3 regions of the Virgibacillus xinjiangensis genome follow, and region 2 is predicted to be linked to each of the others. Evidence: predicted binding sites of a transcription regulator. Region 2 holds the regulator's gene; each other region holds the start of a gene.
What was found. Region 2 encodes LexA, which represses DNA repair genes until DNA is damaged. Its sites were predicted from a motif close to CGAACATATGTTCG; they were not measured.
Positions count from the first base shown of each region.

Region 1: ACFOGI_RS09700 (WYL domain-containing protein) is a predicted target of LexA. The motif match lies at 1,159-1,172, and genes of this name have one in related genera.
Region 3: recA (recombinase RecA) is a predicted target of LexA. The motif match lies at 1,721-1,734, and genes of this name have one in related genera.

Region 1 covers NZ_JBHRSA010000041.1:67,106-70,387, reverse strand. Annotated here, with positions in the region: gene ACFOGI_RS09710 (FAD-dependent oxidoreductase) at 1-569, opposite strand, end outside; gene ACFOGI_RS09705 (aspartyl-phosphate phosphatase Spo0E family protein) at 719-892, opposite strand; gene ACFOGI_RS09700 (WYL domain-containing protein) at 1,202-1,417, shown strand; gene ACFOGI_RS09695 (YolD-like family protein) at 1,417-1,740, shown strand; gene ACFOGI_RS09690 (MFS transporter) at 1,832-3,282, opposite strand, start outside.
Region 2 covers NZ_JBHRSA010000004.1:19,633-22,914, forward strand. Annotated here, with positions in the region: gene ACFOGI_RS01040 (protein-glutamine gamma-glutamyltransferase) at 1-578, opposite strand, end outside; tRNA gene ACFOGI_RS01045 (tRNA-Gln) at 727-800, opposite strand; gene lexA (transcriptional repressor LexA) at 991-1,614, opposite strand; gene ACFOGI_RS01055 (YneB family resolvase-like protein) at 1,895-2,533, shown strand; gene ACFOGI_RS01060 (DUF896 domain-containing protein) at 2,629-2,862, shown strand; gene tkt (transketolase) at 2,976-3,282, shown strand, end outside.
Region 3 covers NZ_JBHRSA010000030.1:19,333-22,614, forward strand. Annotated here, with positions in the region: gene rny (ribonuclease Y) at 1-368, opposite strand, end outside; gene recA (recombinase RecA) at 620-1,654, opposite strand; gene ACFOGI_RS07070 (competence/damage-inducible protein A) at 1,829-3,076, opposite strand; gene pgsA (CDP-diacylglycerol--glycerol-3-phosphate 3-phosphatidyltransferase) at 3,073-3,282, opposite strand, start outside.

The sequences.
Region 1 (3,282 bases), on a different contig from region 2:
AAGAATTTCACCGGATGAAAATGTGCCTGATCTTTCATGATCAATGCCTTCTCGGTATGAAAGGGAAGAGAGGTCTGATCGGTCAGCTCACCTTTGATGCCGATCATATCATAAGCATGTTTCTCTTTCTTCAGCATTCGCTTTCCTTGGCCTGTGCCTGCATGGAGGATGGCATCTTGATACTTAAAATCACAATCAATCTCATGTCTATCGATGATCGCCCTGATTTCATCCATAGCCTCCACTTGTGCATCATAATAAAAGCCAGCCTGTTCTTCTCCATGCATCTCAATCAACTGGCTGTACATCACGTCGTGCTGGGCGGTTACTTTAGCTGTGGTGAAGCCGGTGGTTCCGTCGAGAAGGGAAGAGCCTTCCAGTAATACAACATTTTTCCCTTCACGTGCCAGCATATAAGCTGCAAGAATGCCGGTCATGCCGCCGCCGATAATAGTGGTGTCGGCTTTGATATTTTCTTTTAGAGGTGGAAAAATCTTTGATATTTTATCTTTTCTCCAATAGGAAGCAGAATGATCTGGGAGATTTTTTTCGTCTCGTTTCTGATTCATGGACGGTTCCTCCTTTCCTAGTAGAGAACTATACCCATCTCTAAGGGGCTGCATGCCTGTGAACGTCCATCGAGCGAAACTAAAGAAATCCCTGATGCATCGCTATTGCCTCAGGGATTTCTTCTTTTGCTTCTATTATGTGTCGGTCTTTACCGAATCTCTCCATGTGTGAATTTGTTCAGGAGATCATCCAGCTGCTGGCTGCATTCAATTGTTTTTTCATTGGCTAAACCATATCTCAGTCCAAGTTCTATCATTTCTTCTTTTTTCATTAGGATGGCCATGGGTAGTTCAGGCTCCACTGGTTCTATTATTTGGTCCATTATATTTTTCCCCTCTACATTTTCAATCGTACAGATTTATTTATTTGGTGGCCCAACAAATTCATTATGGCAACCTTTTCTAACGGAATCAATGGTTTCCACAAAAGAAGTCACTGTTCTACGAAAGTAGACAAGTGATAAAACTAGACAAATAATTGGTTATTCAGCCTCTATCTCCCGCCACACTTGATGTTTTAGCCACACATTTAGCGCTTCAATATGACAGAGATTTACGTTGCATAAAATTTTTCGTTCGTGTTATGATAAGAACAAAGGTTCGGAACAACAGTTCTTGAAGGAGGGGCATCCATGAAAGAATTATTTACACGTATTTCGGGTGGCACACAGAAGCTGGAGATGATTTATCTATCTGGAAACGGCCAAATTTCCCAGCGGATCATCCGAGTAGTAAAAGTGGAGGGGGAGTATGTTCTCGCTTATTGCTATACCAAAAAAGAGGTGCGCAAATTCAAATTGGACCGGATTCTATCGGCCTACCCAGTCCGAAGAAAGGTGGGAGCATAATGGGAAAAGTAAATGATCGCGGAAATATGAAGTGGACCTCTCTGATGCTTCCTGAGCATATCCAGATGTTGAAAGATATGTGGGAGGATAGGGAGGCCAGGCCAATGCCCATTTTGGATGAACAGAAGCTGACAGAAATCAACAGGGTATTGCAGATGGCCGCTCATGACAGCCTTCCTGTGGAGATCAAGTATTATAATGGCCGGGATTACTTGACGGCAAAGGGAAAAATCTCCCGAATAAATCCTCTCGACAACTGTATCCAACTGGAAGGACAAGGAAAAATCATGGCCGACCAGGTGCTGGATGTATATATAGAATAACCCTGTCCGCGGATGAGCCATTGCCGCGGGTCATTGCCCCATCTTTTTGGACAAAAAGAATACCCCCCTCGGAAGGGGAGTATCATTCACCTTATATAGCCGTTGTACCTTCTTCTTTCATTTTTTCTTTGACTGCTGCAATTTCTGTCTGCACTTCTTTCATTTTCTTATCATCTAAATGATAGAAGTGCATGGCAGTAAGGGTAATGATCCAGCCGACAATTGGAATACCGAACATCAATACCATCGTTGCGATCAGTAATGGAGTGGTCAAAGCTTCTCCTAATTGTGGGAATTCATTTTCATACCCTATGAATCCTACAGTAATACCTACAAGTGCCGGTGCCAAGGAAGACATCGCCTTATCGATGAAGGAGAAGATGGTTCCGAGCATTCCTGGTACGTAGCGTCCTGTCTTATAGGTCTCATAGTCGGATACATCTGCAATCATTGGAATGACGATCGCAGGTGTCAAGCTTTCAATACCTCTCAATATTGCATAGAGGAGAAGGAAAATCAAGGTAGTCAAACCGATGTTCTCAAGAGAAATTGTTGTAGGTTCAATGAGCAGGAAGAATACAATCAGCAGGGAAGCTGTGATGATCCCAAGCCATGTTGCTTTCACCAGTGCACTTTTTAAACCTGTTTTTGTTGCAATTTTAACTCCGAGGAATGTAATCAAAAGCGTTGGAACAATGGTAATCAAAGAAATGGTTCCACTGAGTGCGTAATCACCGATCATGATTCCGAAAAACATAATGTAGACGGCAGGCTGCCTGAGAACCATACCAGCAATTTTGTCCGTAGACGCTGCGATGACCAACATTTGCATCGGCCTGTTTCCTTTAAGGATCGGCCAGTAGTCACGGAATCTGGTTTGGACGGTGGCATCAGCGAGTCCATAATACTCTTTTCTATCCCTGTTATTGATGGCGATCACAGCCAGAATGGTAAAGATACCTGCTGTAACAATTGCGTAGGTATTCAATTCGGTGAACAAGGACATGGTAAAGTCACCGTGTTTGCCCACCAGATAGGAGGCAACAAAAATCTGCCCGCCTGTAAATACCCCGATATTATAGGTGGCATCAAAAATACTGAACAATGGACGCTGTTTCGGATCGTTGGTCAAAACGGTTTGGGCCGCTTTCGTACAGGCAGTTTGGAATGTATATCCAATAATATAGATGGCATACATCATAATGAAGAAAGGCAGCTGCATGGCTTGCGGTAAGGAATGCGTGACATTATACATAATGAGTACCGAGCTGGCGAGAATTAGATTTCCAAGCAGCATTAGCGGCTTGAATTTACCGAATTTCGACTCCGTTTTATCGATGATGTAGCCGATAATCGGATCTGTAATAGCATCGAATACTCTGCTCAACCCGATGACAGCACTGACTACTACAACCGTCAGTCCGGCGACACCAGTTGCATAATAAGATACGAAACCAATAATGAATAAATACAAGTTTGTTGCAGTGTTATTAAGGGCAAAAAGGGCGATTTGCCAGAGTTTGGCAGAATTATATTGCTGGC
Region 2 (3,282 bases):
TCTTCCAAAACTACTGCATTTTCTCCTCTCCACCAGTCCGTTTCGGGATGGAAATCGGGATTGTTGAAATAAACAACATCGCCTGGCAATATATATTCTGTCTGAATTCGTTGGATACCCAGATCTGTATCATGATGCCAGCTGTATAAATATAGCTGTTGAAAATATTGATTAAACAATCTTTCTCCGATGGACTCCAGTACAGCATGGTAATAGATGATCAATATAGCTGTAGCACATTCAAAGCCATACAAAGAGCTGTTTTTGTATATATCCAAGATACCATCAGCTGGCGAAACATCCTGTCTTAAACGGAACCCTCCAACATTTGTACGATGCCAAAAATCGGGGTTACAGCGGGAGTTTTTAAAGGTTTCAAATTTTGCTTCACTCTCATTCAGTGCTTTGGCACTCCTTATGATATTTTTGCGCAACTTTAATTCAAACTGTAATCCATCAATAGATTGGTAGGAATAAACGACAGGCTGGCTATGCATTTGGTTAAGAATCGTATGTTCAATGGGATCGGAAGCCCAATTGAATGCTGATTCAAAATCCAGTCCGGGCAGCTGTATCATGTCTCCACATCCCTAATGTTATAGTTGTGATTCCTTGCCAGTATATTCTCTGTTTAATGGGGTGTGCACGCGATATGAAAAATAAGGTACGACACTGTCCGGGTTTACTTGGCAGTGTTGTACCTTATTGGACCAACTATGGTGGGGGTGGCTGGTCTAGCTGGGCTTGAACCAGCGAATCAGGGATCAAAACCCGCTGCCTTACCGCTTGCCTATAGACCAATCAGCAGATTAAGTATGGGAAAGCGGCTCATGAATGGAAGTTCTTTTTAATTTGTATGTACCGCGAGGGGCATCTGCAAAACGAAGACAAAATTATATTGTATAGGAAATGTTTGCTCGAAATTAGCAGTCCAATTCTAGCATGTATATGGGCAAGGAACATTAAAAAAGCTGCCACATGGCAGCTTTTTTAATGGATATTCCTGTAGAGACCTATTACCTTTCCAAGTATCGTCACATTGTCATAGATGAGAGGTTCCATGGTAGCATTCTCCGGCTGAAGACGGATATGATCCTTCTCTTTGAAAAACCGTTTTACTGTCGCTTCATTCTCCTCGGTCATCGCTACCACTATATCACTGTTCTGAGCAGTGTTCTGCTGCTTTACGATGACCATGTCCCCATCAAGTATTCCAGCTTCTATCATACTTTCCCCATCAATTACTAGAATAAATAGATTATCATCCGTACCTGCAGTGGAATCAGGGAGAGGAATGAACTCTTCGATATTTTCCACGGCAGTTATAGGCAAGCCTGCTGTAACTTTACCTATGACTGGGGCATACCGAACTTCTTCTCTTGGAATATTGTTTTCCTCTTCCAGATTCAAGACTTCTATAGCACGCGGTTTTGTAGGATCCCTCCTGATGAAGCCCTTGCTCTCCAATCTGGATAAATGCCCGTGTACCGTGGAGCTGGAAGCCAGTCCGACTGCTTCAGCGATTTCTCGGACGGAAGGTGGATAACCTTTATCGCCGACTTGTTCTTTTATATAATCAAGGATCATTTGCTGCCTTTTTGAAAGCTTAGTCATCTATCAAACACCTCGCACATAGAATTTACTAGTGATAGTTTACCATTCGGTACTAGCTAATGCAAACGTTAGTTCGAAAAAACGGTTGACAGGACCGTATGTTCGTATTAACATGATTTGTATGCGAACAATAGTTCTTATATTTTAGTGGGAGGAATGCTGAATGTTTGGTAAAATAACAAAGACCGATGCATTTTATATAATTACTTTTATATTAATGTTGGGGTTTCTTTATTTTGCTATGATAACCAGCTGAGATTAACACAAGGGGTTTTGTCCAATGAAAGCTATCGTGTATTGTAGAGTAAGTACGAATAAAACCGAACAGGAAACATCACTCGCAAGGCAGAGGAAGGAACTTAATGATCTTGCTGTGAATTTCGGTTTTGAAGTGGTTGCCACCATAGAAGAACAGAAGAGCGGTTATGATATTGACCGGGACGGGGTATTTGAAATGCTGGATTATTTTACAGAAGGAAAAGCTGACTGTCTTCTAATACAGGATGAGACAAGGCTCGGCCGGGGAAATACCAAAATCGCTTTGTTCCATCAGCTGCAAAAACTCAAGGTTCCAGTTTATACCGCAATCCACGATGGAGAATTGGAACTTTCCGAGTCCGATTCCATGGTTCTCCAAATTGTAGGAATCGTAGAGGAATATCAACGTAAAATCCATAATACCAAAATTAAGAGAGGAATGAAAAAGGCGGTCAGCAACGGCTTCAACCCAGCAGATAACCTTTCCAACCGCAATAATGCCCCAGGCAGGGAGAGAGTCGATTTCCCAATAGAAGAAGTAGTACGGTTGAGACAGAATAAACTTACGTTTGAAGAAATTGCCAGGACCTTGAATAACTTGGGTTACCCTGTCTCGAAAGCGACGGTACACCGTAGATACAAGGAGTATCAAAATACTTGATAATGTCCATATGGAAAGATAAGATGAAGAGCAAGGACGAGACTGTCCCTGCTCTTTTAGTTTGTTGGACAGGACAGCCAAGGAGGTTATAGACCATGTTATCAAAAGGAAAAATTGAGCGGATCAATGAGCTTTCCAAAAAATCAAAGAAAGACGGATTGACGGAAACGGAAAAAGAGGAACAGAAACAGCTTCGGGAAGAATACTTGAAAAATGTCCGCAGGTCGTTTAAAAACCAGTTCAAATCGATGACAGTCATGGATCCTGATGGGAACGATGTAACTCCTCAAAAAGTAAGGGATCTTCAAGACAGGAATAAAAAGCACTAAATTTAATTTTACGTTTCCATAGGAGCAGAACTCAGACTTGTTATGTGAAATGTTTCATTATAGAATGTATATGTGACAAACTTATCAGACAGAAAGAGTAAAGGAGATTTTAAATGGCAAACGCAATTGAACAGAAATCAATCAACACCATTCGTACATTGTCGATCGACGCGATCGAGAATGCAAACTCCGGACACCCGGGTTTGCCTATGGGCGCTGCCCCAATGGCTTATACATTGTGGACAGACTTTATGAACCATAATCCTAAAAATTCCAAGTGGTTCAATAGAGACCGCTTTGTTTTATCTGCAGGCCATGGTTCCATGCTTCTATACAGCCTGCTTCACCTTTCGGGTTATAACGTGACAATGGATGATCTGAAGAATTTCCGTCAGTGGGATTCCAAAACACCAGGACATC
Region 3 (3,282 bases), on a different contig from region 2:
TGTTTTTCCGTCAGTGATTCTTCCTTTTTCTCCAACAAGAGCTCGCGCTTGTCTAATGTTTCACTTTTACGGTCCAGATTTTCTTCTTTCTGCGTCAGGCGGGTTTCCTGCTTTTGTACTTCCAGCCGGCGTTCACGGAGTTCATCATCCGTCTTTTGACGCAACTGGTGAATCTCGTCCTTCGCTTCAAGAAGTGCCTCTTTTTTGGAGGCGTCTGCATTTCTGTGTGCTTCATCAACGATTTGTTTTGCCAAATCTTCAGCACTTGAAATTTTAGCTTCTGCAATAGATCTACGAACCAGATAACCAACAACAATACCGACGATTAGAGCAAGCAAAATGGAGATGACTAAGATTATAATGTCCACGATTTCACCTCCTATTGCTATAAAATTGTACCTTCATATTGTCGGCATATACCAAGTTCAAGGGCATAGAAAATAATACATCTTATAATAAAAATTATAAAATTATACAATCTAATTTTAATTGTCTCCTGAAGTAATGTCAAGAAAACGTAACAATTATTAATGTAGGGATTATTTCTGGTAAATACAGAAAACCTCTGCTTAACTCTAGCAGAGGTTTTGCTATAACGATTATATGACCATTAACAAGATTACACGTCAAAACTTTCCTGACCAGCCTCTTCCGTCTCCTCGGCCGACTCGTCCAGACTGTGATGAGCTCGGATTGCTGTTTGTATTTCTGACATGATATCTTCATTTTCTTTCAAGAACTGCTTGGCATTTTCCCGGCCCTGGCCTAACCTTTCCTCGTTATAGGAATACCATGCACCGCTTTTTTGGACGATATCAAGATCGGAACCGATATCCAGCACTTCACCTTCTTTGGAAATGCCTTCACCGTACATGATATCGACTTCAGCTTGTTTGAATGGTGGAGCCACTTTGTTTTTAACCACTTTGATTCTTGCTTTGTTTCCGACCATATCGTTACCCTGTTTCAAACTTTCAGCACGGCGCACTTCCAACCTGACAGAAGAATAGAATTTCAGCGCCCGTCCACCCGGAGTGGTTTCTGGATTGCCGAACATCACGCCGACTTTTTCACGAATCTGATTGATAAAAATCGCTGTCGCCTTCGATTTGTTGATGGCACCAGAAAGCTTTCTTAGTGCCTGAGACATGAGGCGCGCTTGAAGACCGACATGGGCATCCCCCATCTCTCCTTCAATCTCTGCTTTAGGAACAAGTGCTGCAACAGAGTCGACAACAATGATATCTACAGCCCCGCTACGTACGAGCGCTTCCGCAATTTCCAGTGCTTGTTCCCCGGTGTCCGGCTGTGAAAGCAGGAGTTCATCCACATCTACACCTAGAGCCCTTGCATAAGTTGGATCAAGAGCATGCTCAGCATCGATAAAAGCAGCTTGCCCGCCCTTTTGCTGTGCTTCTGCAATCGCATGGAGTGCTACAGTCGTTTTACCGGAAGACTCCGGTCCGTAAATTTCTACTACTCTTCCTCTCGGATAGCCGCCGATTCCCAGTGCTACGTCCAACGCGAGTGACCCGCTTGGAATGGTTGCTATCTTCTGTTCTCCCTGTTCACTCATCTTCATGATGGACCCTTTGCCGAACTGCTTCTCTATTTGTCTCAAAGCCATATCTAAAGCTTGTTTTTTATCACTCAATATGGTTGCCTCCTTTAATCATCTATTCCTATCATACATGGTTTTAATAGATTTGCCAAGAAAAAACGAATAAATGTTCTCCTATTTCCGGGCCTCTTTCCGATAAGAAATAGAATAATAGACACATGAAACAGTCTAAGAAATTACTTTACAGCATCCGGAATCAGCAAAAAATCAATTCAATGCCTCAAAAATAAGTTGCAAACCTTTGAGAACAGCTTTTTTTCTAATAGAGTTCCTCGTCCCATGGAGGGTGAACTTTTCAACTGAAACCATACCGTCCCTAGGCATGATGGCAATAAAAACGGTTCCCGCAGGATGGCCCTCCACCTCTTCTGGCCCGGCAACGCCAGTAAAGCTGATTCCTATATCCGCTCCTAGTTTCTGGCGGACTCTTTCAGCCATTTCCATGGCACATTCCCTGCTGACAGTCCCATTTTCCCGGATTGTTTTTTCAGAAACTCCAAGCACATTTTTCTTGACTTCCTCAGTATAGGATACAATCCCGCCGGCACACACCTTGGAAGCCCCCTCTACAGAGACAAGCCTCTCTGTGAACATTCCGCCAGTGAGGCTTTCAGCAGCAGCTATCTGTTTATGTTTTTCTTTCAGCAGCGACACCACCTGCTCTTCTATGGAGTCCTCATCCATTCCCACAAAATGCTTTCCAACTTTTGCTAGTATCTGCTGTTTTGTTTCCTCTATAAGCTCATCTGCTTCCTCCATGGTATCTGCTTTGGCAGTAAGGCGGATGACGACTCCCTCCTCTTGTGCCAAAGGGGCAATAGTGGGATTGCTCTGAGCCTGAATCAAACTGCTGACTTTATCTTCCAGCAAGGATTCACCAATTCCAATGAACTTGAGGACCGCTGACTTGATGACCCCCTTCATTCCTTTCACTTGCTGTAAATAAGGCAACACAGCATGTTCCGTCAACCATTTCATTTCCCGGGGAACCCCCGGGAGAAAAATCCAGGTTCTGCCTGCATGCTCGACGATCATGCCCGGAGCCATTCCCGCTTTATTTTCCAATACCTTTGCCCCAGCAAAAACACGGGCCTGTTTTCGATTGTTTGGTGTCATATCCATTTGTCTTTCTTTAAAGAAAGTTTCTATTTTTTTCATCGAAGAAGCATGTTCTACCATTTGCAAGCCGCTGATTTTTTGGAAAGCTTCTCTTGTCAGATCATCTTCTGTCGGCCCCAACCCTCCAGTAACCAGGATTATATCAGACCTTTTCTGTGCGCCCGCGAAAACCGCTGTTACTCTATCCAGATTGTCCCCTACCACTGCATGCTGATAGACATTTATTCCTGTTGCGGCAAACTGCTTAGAGAGCCATTGGGCATTGGTGTTGGCAATCTGCCCAAGCAGCAATTCAGTACCAACGGCAATGATTTCAGCTTTCAACGGTTTCGTCATTTAGAATCCCTCATTACATGCCAATTTTTTATAAAATAGTCCACACCAGAATAGACGGTGAAGAACAGTGCAGCATAGAGCATGATGATATCAAACGGCAGTCCAATATAGGAAAAAGGAAAGTTATGGAGCAGTAATGCTGAGATCGCTACAATCTGGGTAACCGTTTTTAGTTTCCCCATGCTGCTAGCTGCAAGTACTAACCC